Regions from separate parts of the Burkholderia mycopellens genome, predicted to be linked through region 2. Evidence: predicted binding sites of a transcription regulator. Region 2 holds the regulator's gene; the other holds the start of a gene.
What was found. The regulator FliA, encoded in region 2, starts transcription of late flagellar genes. The targets are predictions, from matches to a motif close to CTAAAGTTTNNNNNNNNNNNGCCGNTA.
Positions count from the first base shown of each region.

Region 1: a site for FliA is predicted at 4,557-4,583, ahead of flgK (flagellar hook-associated protein FlgK). Genes of this name have one in related genera too.

Region 1 covers NZ_OZ183802.1:3,726,565-3,733,941, forward strand. Annotated here, with positions in the region: gene ACPTTC_RS17375 (solute carrier family 23 protein) at 1-996, opposite strand, end outside; gene flgL (flagellar hook-associated protein FlgL) at 1,313-2,551, opposite strand; gene flgK (flagellar hook-associated protein FlgK) at 2,569-4,500, opposite strand; gene ACPTTC_RS17390 (flagellar brake protein) at 4,696-5,451, opposite strand; gene flgJ (flagellar assembly peptidoglycan hydrolase FlgJ) at 5,669-6,652, opposite strand; gene ACPTTC_RS17400 (flagellar basal body P-ring protein FlgI) at 6,653-7,377, opposite strand, start outside.
Region 2 covers NZ_OZ183802.1:234,364-241,740, reverse strand. Annotated here, with positions in the region: gene ahcY (adenosylhomocysteinase) at 1-1,331, opposite strand, end outside; S-adenosyl-L-homocysteine riboswitch at 1,364-1,479, opposite strand; gene ACPTTC_RS01095 (RNA polymerase sigma factor FliA) at 1,578-2,312, opposite strand; gene ACPTTC_RS01090 (MinD/ParA family protein) at 2,335-3,153, opposite strand; gene flhF (flagellar biosynthesis protein FlhF) at 3,146-4,882, opposite strand; gene flhA (flagellar biosynthesis protein FlhA) at 4,879-6,978, opposite strand; gene flhB (flagellar biosynthesis protein FlhB) at 6,975-7,377, opposite strand, start outside.

The DNA.
Region 1 (7,377 bases), 3.5 Mb from region 2:
CGCGATCAGCGCGGCGACCGCGAACACGAGCGTCGAGTAGATCCGCGTGACGGCCATCACGCCGATGTTCTCCGCGTAGGTCGTCACGCCCGTGCCGCCGACGCTGCCCGACACGATCGTCGCGAGCCCGTCGCCGATGAACGCGCGGCCCACGTAGCGATCGAGGTTCGCGCCCGTCATCGCGCTGACGGCCTTGATGTGGCCGAGGTTTTCCGCAACCAGGATCACCGCGATCGGCGCCAGCATCAGCATCGCGTGCGGATCGAACACCGGCGCGCGGAAGCTCGGCACCCCGAACCAGGCCGCATGCTCGACGATCGAGAAATCGATCGGCTTGCCGAGCCCCATCCCGTTGGTCGCGACCGCGTAGATCGCGTAGGCGATCACCAGCCCCACCAGGATCAGCAGGCGCTGCACCATCCCGCGCGAGAACACCGCGACGCCGCCGACGCACAGCACCGTGACGAGCGCCATCACCGATTCGAAGGTCGACCCGGACACGCCCTTGACCGCGATCGGCGCCAGGTTCAGCCCGATCACCGCGACCACCGCGCCGGTCACGACGGGCGGCATCAGCGTCTCGATCCAGTTCGTGCCGATCGCCTGCACCAGCGCGCCGATCGCGACGTACACGACGCCGCACGCGACGATCCCGCCGAGTGCGACCGGGATGTTCGGGTTCGGGCCGCTGCCGCCGTAGCCGGTCACCGCGATCACGAGGCCGATGAACGCGAAGCTCGAGCCGAGGTAGCTCGGCACGCGGCCGCCGACCAGCACGAAGAACAGCAGCGTGCCGATCCCCGACATGAAGATGCACAGGTTCGGGTCGAAGCCCATCAGCAGCGGCGCGAGCACGGTCGAGCCGAACATCGCGACGACGTGCTGCACGCCCATCGCAACCATCTGCGGCCACGCGAGGCGCTCGTCGGGGCCGACCACGCGCGAGGCCGCGCCGGTCGATTGCACCCGCCAGCGCGGGAAGTAGGAATCGGACATGGGGAAAAGGGCTCCTGTCGGTCGCCGGCTGCGGAGGATGCGCCGGTCTGGAATCTGGCGCGAGTTTACGGAGCGGAAATGGGGCTGGCAAGCGGACTGGCGAGCGGGCCGATGCGCGGGCCGGCGAGCGGGGCCGGCAAGGCCGAAGCGCGGCTTGCCGCGTGGGTGAAACGGGGCCGGATGAAAGGGGCCCGATGAATGGGCGCGACGGCGCGACCCGGTGCAGCGCCTGCCCGCGCGGGGACATGCGCGGGCGGTGATCGACGCCGGCCGCGACGCCGAGCGTGCGCTCACGTCGCGGCCGGCGCGTCGTGCATCAGGGATTGATGTACTGGAACAGCGACAGGTTCTGCAACTGCGCGTAAGCCTTCTGCGAGCCCGTCAGCGCGTTCTGCATCTGCAGGAACTGGCTGATCGTCGACACCATGTCGGTGCTCGTCAGGTCGGCCAGGTTGCTGCTGACCTGCAGCGTGTTGGTCTGGTTCACCGTCTGCATCGCCTTGATTTCCTGCTCGCGGCCGCCGACCGACGCCTGCACGGTGAGGACGTTCGTCATCATGTTGTTCAGCTTCGTCGTGCCGGTGGTCATCGCGTTCTGGAGCGCGGCGGCGGCGGTCGTGTTGCTGCTGACCGGCACCTTCAGCGCGGCGATCATCGAGTCGAGCGCGGCGAACACGTCGGTGCCGGCCTGCGGCGCCGGCGTGACCGTGAACGAATCGCCGGGCGCCGGGTTGCCCGACACGGGCACCGACAGGCCATTGCCGAGCGCGATCCCGGCGCCGGCCGAATACGGCTGTGCGGCGGTCACGTTGTTCGGCGGCGGAAGGGAATTGTCGGTCACCGTATAGGTCGGCGCGGCCGCGGTGCCGCCGAAGTTGATCGTGAACTGGTGCGTGTTGGTCGCGGCCGACGGGCTCGTGATCGACACCGAGCCGATCGTGCCCGTGCCCGTGTTGCCCGCGCCGGCGACCGGCACCGGCTGGCTGCCGAGCATCGGCACCGACAGGAACACGCTCACGCCGTTGTCGCCCTGCGAGATCGAGCGCGTGTCGGCGATCTGCACCTGCCGCGAACCCGTGTCGCCGCTGTAGGCCACACCGCCGCCCGCCGCGTTCGAGAACGGCGCCGTGGCCGTCTGGAAACCCGCGAACAGGTAGTTGCCCGCGCCGTCCGTCGAGTTCGCGAGCGTCAGCAGCTGGTTGCGATAGCCCTGCAGTTGCGTCGACAGCGCCGAACGGTCGCTGTCGGACAGCGAGCCGTCGCCGGCCTGGATCACGACCGTATGAATGCTGTTCAGCAGGTTGTTGACGCTGAAGAGCGCCTGGTCTTCCGCCTGCAGCGAAGACAGCGCGGTGTTCTGGTTCGACGAATACTGCGACAGCGTGGCCGACGTCATCGACAGCTGCACCGCCTGCGCGGCGCCGAGCGGGTTGTCGGCCGGGGTCGACAGGCTCACGCCGCTCGAGATCTGCTGGTACAGCTGCGCGAGCTGTGCCTGCTGGTCGCTCATCTGGGCGACATTCATCTGGTAGAACTGGGCAGTGGAAATCCGCATCGCTTCGATCCCCGAAATCAGTTGAACAGGCCGAGCACGGTCTGGAACAGCGTCGACGCGGTCTGGATCACCTTCGCGTTCGCCTGGTAGAGCTGCTGGTACTGCATCAGGTTGGCCGCTTCCTCGTTCTGGTTCACGCCCGACACCGACTGCTGCGCTTGCGTGATCTGGCCGATCAGCGAGGTCTGCGCGGCGCTCGACGACTTCAGCTGGCTCGTCGTGTTGCCGATGTTGTTCACGTAGTTCGCATACGCGCCCGTCAGCGTGGTCGTGCCGTTGCCGAACGATTTCGCGCTGACGAGCTTCGACAGCGCGAGCGCGTTGCTGCCGTCGTTCGTGCCGCCCGTGTTCGGCGCGACCTTGAACGTGTCGCCCGCTGCCGGCGTGCCCGACACCGCGACCGTGACGCCGGCCGCCAGCGTGATCGGCGAGCCGGACTGGTAATTCTGCGGCGCGCTCGTGGTCACCGGGTTGGCGGAGTTGTCGGTGACCGTGTACTGCAGATTGCCGGCGGTGCCGGTCATCGTGATCGTGTAGTTGTGCGGGTTGGCCGCGGCCGCCGCGCTCGTGACCGACAGGCCGCCGATCGTGCCGGTGCCGGTGTTCGTCGTGGTCGCCGACGGCACGAACGGCGCCGCCGCCGCGATCGCCGAGCCGTTCGACGTGGCGAGGCCGAAGCCGTTCAGCGCGCCGCGCGTCGGCTGCACGGTGAACTTGTCGCCGGCGTTCATCGTGCCGGACGAGAACGAGAAATTCAGCCCGCCGATCGTGGCCGGCATCGAGGTCGACTGGCCGACCACCGCGCCGCTGGCGCTGTCGGTCAGCGTGTAGTTCGTGCCGTCGAACGACAGCGTGTAGTCGCTCGTGGTCGGCTGCGACGCGTTCGCGAACGACACGGACAGTGCCGCGTTGCCGGTATTGCCCTGGTTCGCGTACGTGATCGGGCTACCGGTCGTGAACAGGTTGCCGCCGACGTTGCCCGACAGGTCGATGCCGAGCGCGTTCTGCGCGTTGACCTGCGCGGCGAAGCTGGTCGCGATCGCGCCGAGCTGCGCTTCGGCCGGGTCGAGCGTCTGGTTGCGGAACGCGAGCAGGCCGCCGAGCGTGCCGCCCGACAGCGACGCGTCCGACAGGAACTGGTTCGGCCCCTGCGGGTTCGCGCCGGCGATGCCCTGCGACACGACGGTCAGCTCGCTCGGGTCGGACGGCGACGCGACGGTCGCGAGCTGGTAGCTGGTGTTCGAGACGACGAGCGGCGTGCCGCCCGCCAGAAACACGCTGTAGCCGTCGCTGTTGCGCACGACCTGCACGCCGGCGAGGTTCGACAGGTTCGACACCGCGAGGTCGCGCTGGTCCATCAGCTGGTTAGGCGGCTGCCCCTGGCTGCTCGCGGATGCGATCTGCTGGTTCAGCTGCGCGATCTGCGCGGTGTACGCGTTGATCTGCGTGACGGTGCTCGTCAGCTGCGTATTCACGCTCTGGCGCAGCGCGTCGTACTGCTGGCCGGCCGCCGTGATCTGGTTCGCGAGCGTCTGCGCATTGCTCATCGCGGTCTGCCGCACCGACGAGTCGGCCGCGCTGTTCGCGACGTTCTGCAGCCCGGTGAAGTAGCTCGTGATCGCGGTCGAGATGCCCGACGTCGGGCTGCCGACGTAGTTGTTCAGCTGCGTGACGAGCGAATACCACGTCGACAGCGCGCCGCTCTGCGTCTGCGCGCCGTTCAGCTGGTCGCTCAGGTACTGGCTGTACTGCCGCTGCACGGTGACGGTGTTCACGCCCTGCGGCATGTAGCCGCTGCTCGTGTACTGGCCGCTCGCCTCGGCATAGACCGGGCGTTCGACCGAATAGCCCGGCGTCGCCGAGTTGCTGATGTTCTGGCCGGTCGTCGTGAGGCCCCAGAGCGCGGCATTCAGGCCGCTGACGCCGAGGTTCATGAGTGTGTTGGACATGCGCGATCCTGATGAGCCGGCCGCGCTGCGGCCGCCGGGTTGCGTGACTCCCGGTATAACGGCCGCGATTTCAGAAAATTGAGGAAAAAATGCACGCGCGACGCGCATGCGCGCGACGCCGGTTCAAGCGTGCGGCCGAGGGTGCCGCGAACGCCGCGCGGGCCGCCCCGGGCGGGGCCGGCCGTCGCCTGCGCGTCAGGCCCGCGCGAGCGAGCGGCGCTTCATTTCGAGCTGCGTGATCAGCCGCTGCAGCGTGTTCTCCGCGCTGCCCGGCAGCGACATGTAGCGGAAGCCGAGCTGGTAGCGCCGCGACCCGTTCGGCATCTGCGTCGAACGCTGCGACACGAGCTGCAGGTCGAGCGACAGCTTGCCATGGCCGGTCAGGTCGAGCTCGACGTCGGGCAGCAGCGTGCCGACCTCGAGCGCCTCGACGCGTTCGTCGGCCGTGCGCAGCCCCACGCCGCCGAGCGACAGGTTGTGCACCTCGAACAGGAAGCTCTCGCCGTCCGGCAGCTTGCCGCGGCACAGGAACGGATCGACGATCGGTGCATCGACGCGGAAATATTCGCGGCGCTGGATGCACATCAGCACGTCGGGGAAATCGGCGACGAACGCGGGCAGCCCCTCGAAGCGCGTCTCGCGCGGCGTGCCCGTGGTGAATTCGACGCGCACGCCCTCCGGCGCGGCCGCGAACGTGCAGTGCGACGCGCCGAGGATGCCGGCGTTCTGCTCGGCCAGCGCACCCCAGTCGAACGTGAACGTCCGCGCGCCGACATCCACCTCGAGCAGGCGCGTGACGAGCTGGCCGCCCGGATACTGGACGGTCAGGAAATCGCCGCGATTGACGAGGTTGCGCAGCTGCACGCCGATTTCCAGCGGATTGCGGCGGGCATAGTCGGGCCCGGAGTGGCCTGCATCCAGGCTGGGGTCCGTCGACGTTTCGATATTCATGGCTAGCCGGTCTGTCTTCTCATGGGCGCCCGGGCAACCGGTGCGCAATAAAACCGGGCCAGAACGGGGGCCCGGTCGCAGGTCTCTCACACTTAGCGGCAGTGCTGACCGAAAGTTTAGATCGAATTGGGGATTTTTTTCGCGCAAACGTTGAAACCGCGCGCGGCGGTCTGCCGGGCGCGGTCCAGAGGGTACGACGGCGGTCGCCGACGGGTCGTCAGCCGATCTGCTGCATGATCGAAATCAGCTTCTTCGCGTAGTTCGGGTCGGTCGCATAGCCGGCCTTCTGCATCCCGTGCGCGAAGCCTTCGACGCTGCGGCTCGCGCTCAGCACGCCCGCGTAGCGCGGATTGTTCTTCAGCAGGTTCGCGTAATCGGTCATCGCGTGCTCGTACGAATCGTACGCGCGGAACTTCGCGACCACGCGGCGCGGCGCGCCGTTCACGTATTCCGTCGTCAGCGCGGACACCGTGCGGCCGGTCCAGCCCTTGGTCGCCTTGATGCCGAACACGTTGTAACTCGTCGAGCCGTCGCCCGCGCGGATCTCGCGCTTGCCCCAGCCCGATTCGAGCGCGGCCTGGCCGACGATGAAGCGCGCCGGGATGCCGGTCGACGCGCTGGCCGCCTGCGCGGGGCCCGCGAGCCGGTCGACGAACGCGTCGGCGTCCTGCACGCCGCTCGCGCCCTTCAGCGGCGGCGTCAGCGCGCTGCCGGCCGAATAGCCGCGCGTGCCGGCGAGCCCGCCGTTGTTCGCCGCGTTCGCGTAGGCCTTCGCCATCGCGTTCATCGCGGCGAGGCCGCCTTCGTTGCCGGACGCGCCGAAGCCGTCCGCGCCCAGTCCGGCCGCGCCGACGTCGGCCGCCGTGTCGCTGCCCGCGCCCTGCCCCGCGTTGCGCAGCAGCTGCTTCATCAGTGCGTCGGCGACGCCGATCCCGCGCGTCGACATCTGCTGCGCGAGCTGCTGGTCGAGCATCGACGTGTACATCTTCGACGTATGCGAATCGAACAGCCCGCCGTCGGGCGACGCGTCGCGCATGCTCTTGAGCATCATCTGCGTGAACATCGCGTCGAACTGGCCGGCGACCGCCTTCGCGCCGGCCTGCGGCGACTGCCTCGCCTGCGCGCGCAGTGCATCGAAACCCTGCACGTCGAGCGCAAAGCGCTGCGTGAGGTCGTTCGCGTTCGGGAGACTGGCTGCCATTTAGATGATCTCCAGGTCGGCGCGCAGCGCGCCGGCGGCCTTCATCGCCTGCAGGATCGACATCAGGTCTGCGGGCGTTGCGCCGAGCGTGTTCAGCGCCTTCACGACGTCGGCGAGATTCGCGCCGGCCGTCACCATCTTCAGCGCGCCGTTGTCCTGCTTCAGCTGGATCTGCGACTGCTGCGCCACCACCGTCTGCCCGTTCGAGAACGGGCCCGGCTGCGACACGACCGGCTGCGTGTTGACGACGACCGACAGGTTGCCGTGCGCGACCGCGCAGCTCTGCAGCGTCACCATCTGGTTCATCACGATCGAGCCGGTGCGCGCGTTCAGGATCACCTTCGCCGCAGCCTTGTCCGGGCTGACGTCGAGGTTCTGCAGCCGCGCCATGAACGCGACCTGCTGCGCCGAATCGGCCGGCGCGGCGAGCTGGATCGTGCGGCCGTCGAGCGCCGTCGCGGTGCCCGGGCCGAAGCTCGAATTGACCGCGGACACGATCCGCTGCGCGGTGCCGTAGTCCATGTCGTTCAGCTGCAGCTGCAGCACGCCGTTCATCTGCGCGATCGCGTTCGGCACCGAACGCTCGACGATCGCGCCGCCGACGATCCGGCCGGCCGCGAGCTGGTTCACCTGCACGCGGCTGCCGTTCGCGCTGGCGCCGGCACCGCCGACCGCCATGTTGCCCTGCGCGAGCGCATAGACCTGGCCGTCCGCGCCTTTCAGCG
Region 2 (7,377 bases):
GCGCCGATGCGCGCGAGGTGCAGGCGTGCGACCTTTTCATCGAGGTGCTTCGGCAGCACGTACACCTTGTTCTCGTACTCGCCGCCGCGCACGAACAGCTCGATCTGCGCAAGCGTCTGGTTCGCGAACGAGTTCGACATCACGAACGACGGGTGGCCGGTCGCGCAGCCGAGGTTCACGAGGCGGCCTTCCGCCAGCAGGATGATGCGCTTGCCGTCCGGGAAGATGATGTGGTCGACCTGCGGCTTGATGTTTTCCCACTGGTACTGACGGGTCGACGCGACGTCGATTTCCGAGTCGAAGTGACCGATGTTGCAGACGATCGCGTTGTGGCGCATCGCCTTCATGTGATCGTGGTTGATCACGTGGTAGTTGCCGGTCGCCGTCACGAAGATGTCGGCCTTGTCGGCCGCGTATTCCATCGTCACGACGCGGTAGCCTTCCATCGCCGCCTGCAGCGCGCAGATCGGGTCGATTTCGGTGACCCACACGGTCGCGCCCAGGCCGCGCAGCGACTGCGCGCAGCCCTTGCCCACGTCGCCGTAGCCCGCGACGACCGCGACCTTGCCCGCGATCATCACGTCGGTCGCGCGCTTGATGCCGTCGACCAGCGATTCGCGGCAGCCGTACAGGTTGTCGAACTTCGACTTCGTGACCGAATCGTTCACGTTGAACGCCGGGAACGGCAGGCGGCCGTCCTTTTCCATCTGGTACAGGCGGTGCACGCCGGTCGTGGTTTCCTCGGTCACGCCCTTGATGTGCGCGAGGCGCGTCGAGTACCAGGTCGGGTCCGCGTCGAGGTGCTTCGCGATCGACTTGTACAGCGCGACTTCTTCCTCGTTGGTCGGCTTCGCGATCACCGAACGGTCCTTCTCGGCCTTCGCGCCGAGGATCAGCAGCAGCGTTGCGTCGCCGCCGTCGTCCAGGATCATGTTCGCGAATTCGCCGTTCGGCCATTCGAAGATGCGGTGCGAGAACTCCCAGTATTCGTCGAGCGATTCGCCCTTGAACGCGAACACCGGCGTGCCGGCTTCGACGATCGCGGCGGCGGCATGGTCCTGCGTCGAGAAGATGTTGCACGAGGCCCAGCGGACGTCCGCGCCGAGCGCCTTCAGCGTCTCGATCAGCACGCCCGTCTGGATCGTCATGTGCAGCGAACCGGCGATGCGCGCGCCCTTCAGCGGCTGCTGTGCCTTGTATTCGTCACGGATCTGCACGAGGCCCGGCATTTCGGTCTCGGCGATATTCAGTTCCTTGCGGCCCCAGCCGGCCAGCGCCATGTCGGCGACGACGTAATCGTTGGAAGCTTTGGAATCGATCATGGCGTTCATCACGCCCTCCTTTCTAAAAAGTTTCTAGATTGGTGACGTGAGCGCCGTTCAGGAAGCGGAACCGGCGCGGTTGTGCCGCGCGGCTGCTTGGTGAAGCCTTCCGAGCCTGGCGGACGCAGGATGGTCCGTCGCAACGCTCCTCGGAAAGCGGAGAGGATTGTAGCAAATCGGCGCGCAGAATGCGCAAGCGCGGCGCACACACGACGCAAGCGCGCGGCGCCGTCGCGCGCGGCCGTCAGGAAAGGGTCAGGACTCCGCGCCGACCCACGCCTGTTCGCGCAGCCGCGCGCGCAGGCGCGCGACGGCCTGGCTGTGCAGCTGGCACACGCGCGATTCGCTCACTTCGAGCACCGCGCCGATCTCGCGCAGATTCAGACCCCGTTCGTAGTACAGCGACATCAGCAGCTTCTCGCGCTCCGGCAGCCGCTCGATCGCCTCGACGAGCGCTTCGCGCAGGTGCTCGTCGAGCAGCGCCGACAGCGGATCGGCGTGATCGACGCGGTAGCGGTCGAGGAACGGCTCGTCGTCGGCCGCACGGTCGAAATCCTCGTAGTAGATCAGCTGGCTGCCGTGCAGGTCCTGCAGCATCCCCTGGTATTCGTCGAGCGGCATGTTCAGGTGCTGCGCGATCTCGGTCTCGCTCGCCGAGCGGCCGAGATGCTGCTCGACCTGGTGCACCGCGTGCTCGACCTCGCGCGACGTCTTGCGCAGGCTGCGCGGCAGCCAGTCGTTGCTGCGCAGCTCGTCGAGCATCGCGCCGCGGATGCGCTGCGTCGCGTAGGTCTCGAACTGCGCGCCCTGGTCTTCCTTGTAGCGGCCGGCCGCGTCCATCAGGCCGATCATGCCGGCCTGGATCAGGTCGTCGAGGTCGACGCTCGCCGGCATCTTCGCGACGAGCTGCAGCCCGAGGCGTCGCACGAGCGGCGCATATTGCGCGAGCACGTCGGCCTGGGACATCTTTCCTTGAGCGTTGTACATCATGGCTCTCTCCTTCCGGTGGCCCTCACGCGGCGTGTGCCGCGCCCGCCTCATACGACGGCTTGCCGCCCGCGTGCACGGCGCGGCCCGCTCCCGAATGCGGGCGCATCGGCCAGTACAGCAGGTCGGCGGCAATCTGCCGGTAGTCGCGCGCGGCAGCCGACGACGGGAACGCGTCGACCACGACACGCATCAGCTCGCGTGCGTGCTCGACGAGCGGATCGGCGCTCACGCAGCCCGCGTCGGCGATCGACACCGTCAGGTAGCGGCTCGCGACGCCCGCGAGGTTGTCGAACGCGACCTTCGCGTCCGCGTGGCTGCCGACGTGATTGGTCAGCACGCGGAACTGCGCGAGCGCATGCGCGAAATGCAGCCGCTTCATGCACGCGTACGCCTCGGTGATCGCCTGCGCGGCGACCCGCGTGACGACCAGCACGTCGTGCGCTTCACGTGCGAGCGTCGAGAACGAACCGTCGGCGCCGAGCTGCGCGTCGACGAGGACGATGTCGGCCGGCCCGTCGATGAAATCGCTCAGTTGCGCATCGGTGTAGCCGGTGCGTGCGAGCCGCGCCGCGCCGCACAGGCCGAAGCCGGCCGCGACCCGCGTGCGTTCGCCGTCGCGCAGCCACGCGCCCGCCAGCGTCGCGCTGGCCGAATGCACGTCGGCACGCTCGTCGACGACGAGCACATCCTTGCCGAGCGACGCGAGCGCCGCCGCCAGGTTCACGACGGTGGACGTGCAGCCGACACCCGCCGGCCCGCCCGTCACCGCGACGATGCGCGACGCGCGCCCGGCCAGCAGGCGCCGCAGGCCTTCGGCCTGGTCGATGTTTCGTTTATCCAAATCGCACCTCGTGCAGCTCGGCGGTGGAACGTGCGGTCAGTGCGGAGAGCAGCGTCGGCATGTCCTCGTCTTGCGGCACGAAGGGCGAGCCGTCGCGCGGTACACAGAACGCGCTCTTCAGCAGGAATTTGGTCGACGCGACGTACAGGTTCTCCGGCACCTTCTGGCCGGTCGACACGTAATGGATCGGCAGCTTGTAGCGGATCACCGTGTCGAGCACGCCGCCGAGGTGGGTCGCCTCGTCGAGCTTCGTGAGGATGCAGCCGGCCAGGTCCGGATGCTCGCCCGCGCTGCGGTACGCCTGCACGACTTCGTTGAGCGTGTCGCCGTGGCTCGTCGCGTTGAGCAGCAGCAGGCGCTGCACCGGCGCGTTCGCCCCGTGCAGCATCGCGATCTGGTCGGATACCGCGCGGTCGCGCTGGCTCATGCCGATCGTGTCGATCAGCACGATGTGCTTGTTGCGCAGCTCGGACAGCGCGAGCGCGAGGTCGCCCGCATCCTTCACCGCGTGCACCGGCACGCCGAGGATCTTGCCGAAGATGCGCAGCTGCTCGTGGCCGCCGATCCGGTAGCTGTCGGTGGTCAGCAGCGCGACCTTGCTCGCGCCGAAGCGCATCACGCAGCGTGCGGCCAGCTTCGCGGTGGTGGTCGTCTTGCCGACGCCCGTCGGCCCCATCAGCGCGAACACGCCGCCGCGCTCCATCAGCGCATCCTCGCTTTCGAGCACCGGCAGGTTCGACGCGAGCACCGACTGCGCCCATGCGGCGGCCTGTTCGAAGGTCTGCGCGCCGTCGCCGGCCGGCATGTTGTCGACCAGCATCCGCACGAGCTGCGCGGAGAAACCGGCCGCGAACAGGTGCTTCGTCAGCGCACCATGCACGGCGCTGCGACGCTGGCGGTCGTGCCACAACAGGCTGTCGAACTGCTCTTCCATCATCCCGCGCAGTTCGCCGAGCTCCTGCATCACCGTATCGTTGACGATCCGCTCGATGCGCGACTTCACTGCGTCGGCCACCGCGGCCGCGGTGTCGTCGGACAGGCGCGTGCGCTCGGCCGTCTTCGCAGCATAGGCCGCGTTCGCGTTCGTGTCGGGCGCGCGGGCGGCGGCCGGCATCCGGCGTTCGGCGTCGCGCACGATGTCGCGCGCCCAGTCGGGCGGCGTCGCGCTCGCGGCGGCCCGCGGGGCAGGCGCGCTCGCCTGCGGCGCGGCGGGCGCCGCCTGCGCACGCGCCATCAGCGCGTCACGCTGCTGCGTCAGGCGCTTCGCGTGCTCGACGAGCCACGGTGCGGGTTCGGAGGCGGCGGCCGGGGCCGCGGCAGGCGGCGCTGCCGCAGCCAGCGCGTCGTCATCGATCGCCGACGGTTGCGCCGCCGAGTCGTCTGCCTCGGCGCTTGCGCCGAACACCGACGAGAACACGTCCGGCAGCCCGCCTTCACCTGCCGCATACGGATTGACCGTCGGGCGGGCCAGCGCCGCGCCCGGGCGCGACACGATGCCCGGCACCGCGGCGGCCGGCACGGATTCCGGCACGCGCGGCGCGGCGATGCGCGGGCGCGCCGCAGCCGGCGGCGTCACGGCGGCCAGGTCCGAATCAGCAAGCGCAACGATTTCCACGCTGCCGTCATCGAGCGTGCGGTTCGACAGCACGACCGCGTCGGCGCCGAGCGCCTCGCGCACGAGACGAAGTGCGTCGCGGCTCGTTGCGCCGGTGAATTTGCGAATGTTCAAGCGGAACCCCCGATGACGTTAACGACTTTGATCGTGCGTGTGTCCGGCACTTCGGCGTACGACAGCACTTTCAATTGCGGCAGGCTGCGGCGCAGGAAACGCGCGAGCATCGCGCGCAGCGCGTGCTGCACCAGCAGCACGGGCGGCAGCCCGAGATTCTGTTGACGCAGCATCGCCTGTTGCGTGCCGGTCAGAAGGTTGTGCGCGAGGCCGGGTTCGAGACCCGGGTTCGCGCCGGTGGCGAGCGCCTGCGACAGCACGCGCTCGAGATTCGAGTCGAGGCCCATCACCTGCATCTCGCCTGCGCCCGGATACCACTGCTGCGTGATCGCGCGGCCGAGCGCCAGCCGCACGGCGGCCGTGATCTCGAACGCGTCGCCGCGGCCCGCGTGTTCGGACACGGCCTCGAGGATCGTGCGCATGTCGCGGATCGGCACGCCTTCCTCGAGCAGGTTCTGCAGCACCTTCTGCAGGGTCGTCAGCGAGATCGTCTTCGGGATGAGGTCCTCGACGAGCGACGGCGCGTCCTTGCCGGTGCGCTCGACGAGCGACTGCACTTCCTGGCGGCCGAGCAGCTCGGCCGCGTGCTGGACGACCAGATGATTCAGGTGCGTCGCGACGACCGTGCTCGCGTCGACCACCGTGTAGCCGTACACCTGCGCCTGTTCGCGCATCGCGACGTCGATCCACACGGCCGGCAGCCCGAACGCGGGATCCTGCGTGACGGCGCCCGGCAGCGCGGCCGTCACCTGGCCGGGGTTGATCGCGAGCCACTGGCCCGGGAACACTTCGCCGACACCGATCTCGACACCCTTCAGCGCGATCCGGTACGCGTTCGGCCGCAGCTCGAGGTTGTCGCGGATATGGATCACCGGCGGCAGGAAGCCGATTTCCTGCGCGAATTTCTTGCGGATGCTCTTGATGCGCTTGAGCAGTTCGCCGTCGCTGTTCTTGTCGACGAGCGGGATCAGCCGGTAACCGACTTCCAGCCCGAGCGGGTCGATCAGCTGCACGTCGTCCCAGGTCGCCTCGTGGCTGTCCGCCGGCAGCACCGCGGGCGGCGCGATGTCGGTCAGGTCGCCGGCCGCCTTGCGGGCCGCCGCGCGCTTGGTCTGCGTGCGGGCCAGCCAGATCGCGCCGCCGCCGAGCGCGAGGAACGCGAAGTGCGGCATGCCGGGGATCAGCCCCATCAGCCCGATGATCGCGCCGGTGATGTTCAGCACGCGCGGGTTCGTGAACAGCTGGCCGGTGATCTGCGTGCCGATGTCCTCGTCGGTCGCGACGCGCGACACGATCACGCCCGCCGCGGTCGAGATCACGAGCGACGGGATCTGCGCGACGAGGCCGTCGCCGATCGTCAGCAGCGTGTAGTTCGTGCCGGCCGCGGCGAACGTCATGTCGTGCTGGACCATCCCGACGATCAGCCCGCCGATCACGTTGATCGCCATGATGATCAGGCCGGCGATCGCGTCGCCGCGCACGAACTTCGACGCGCCGTCCATCGACCCGTAGAACTCGGCTTCCTGCGACACGGCCAGGCGGCGCTTGCGGGCCTGCTCTTCGTTGATGAGGCCCGCGTTCAGGTCGGCGTCGATCGCCATCTGCTTGCCGGGCATCGCATCGAGCGTGAAGCGCGCGGACACTTCGGCGATCCGCCCCGCGCCCTTCGTGATCACCATGAAGTTGATGATCATCAGGATCACGAACACGACGATACCGACCGCGAAGTTGCCGCCGACGAGGAAGTGGCCGAATGCCTCGATCACCTGGCCGGCCGCGTCCGGGCCCGTGTGGCCTTCGAGCAGCACGACGCGCGTCGACGCGACGTTCAGCGACAGGCGCAGCAGCGTCGAGAACAGCAGCACGCTCGGGAACGCCGCGAAGTCGAGCGGCTTCATCGTGTACATGCTGACGAGCAGCACCATCACCGACAGCGCGATGTTGAACGTGAACAGCAGATCCAGCAGCAGCGGGGGCAGCGGCAGGATCATCATCCCCAGGATCATGCAGATGAGGATCGGGCCCGCGAGCGCGCGCAGGTTGGTGCCCGCGAACGGGTTCGGGCGCTTCGCGAACAGGCCGGTCGGGGTGCTCATGCCGCACCTGCCTTGCCGAGCGTGTCTTCGGCTTCTTCGCGCTCGTCTTCGGCGGGCACCGACGCGCCCTTGTCGAGGTCGGCCGGCACCACCAGATCGACCGGCGCCGCCGGGAACGCGCCGCCTTCCGAGCGGAAGCGCTTGAGCTGGTAGACCCACGCGAGCACTTCGGCGACGGCCGAGTACAACGAGCCGGGAATCTCGCGTTCCAGTTCGACGTTGTGATACAGCGCACGCGCGAGCGGCGGCGCTTCGAGCAGCGGCACGTTGTGCTCGGCCGCGAGTTCGCGGATGCGCGCGGCGACGAGGTTCACCCCCTTCGCGACGACCTTCGGCGCGCGCATCTCGCCGTCCGTGTATTGCAGCGCGACGGCGAAGTGCGTCGGGTTCGTCACGACC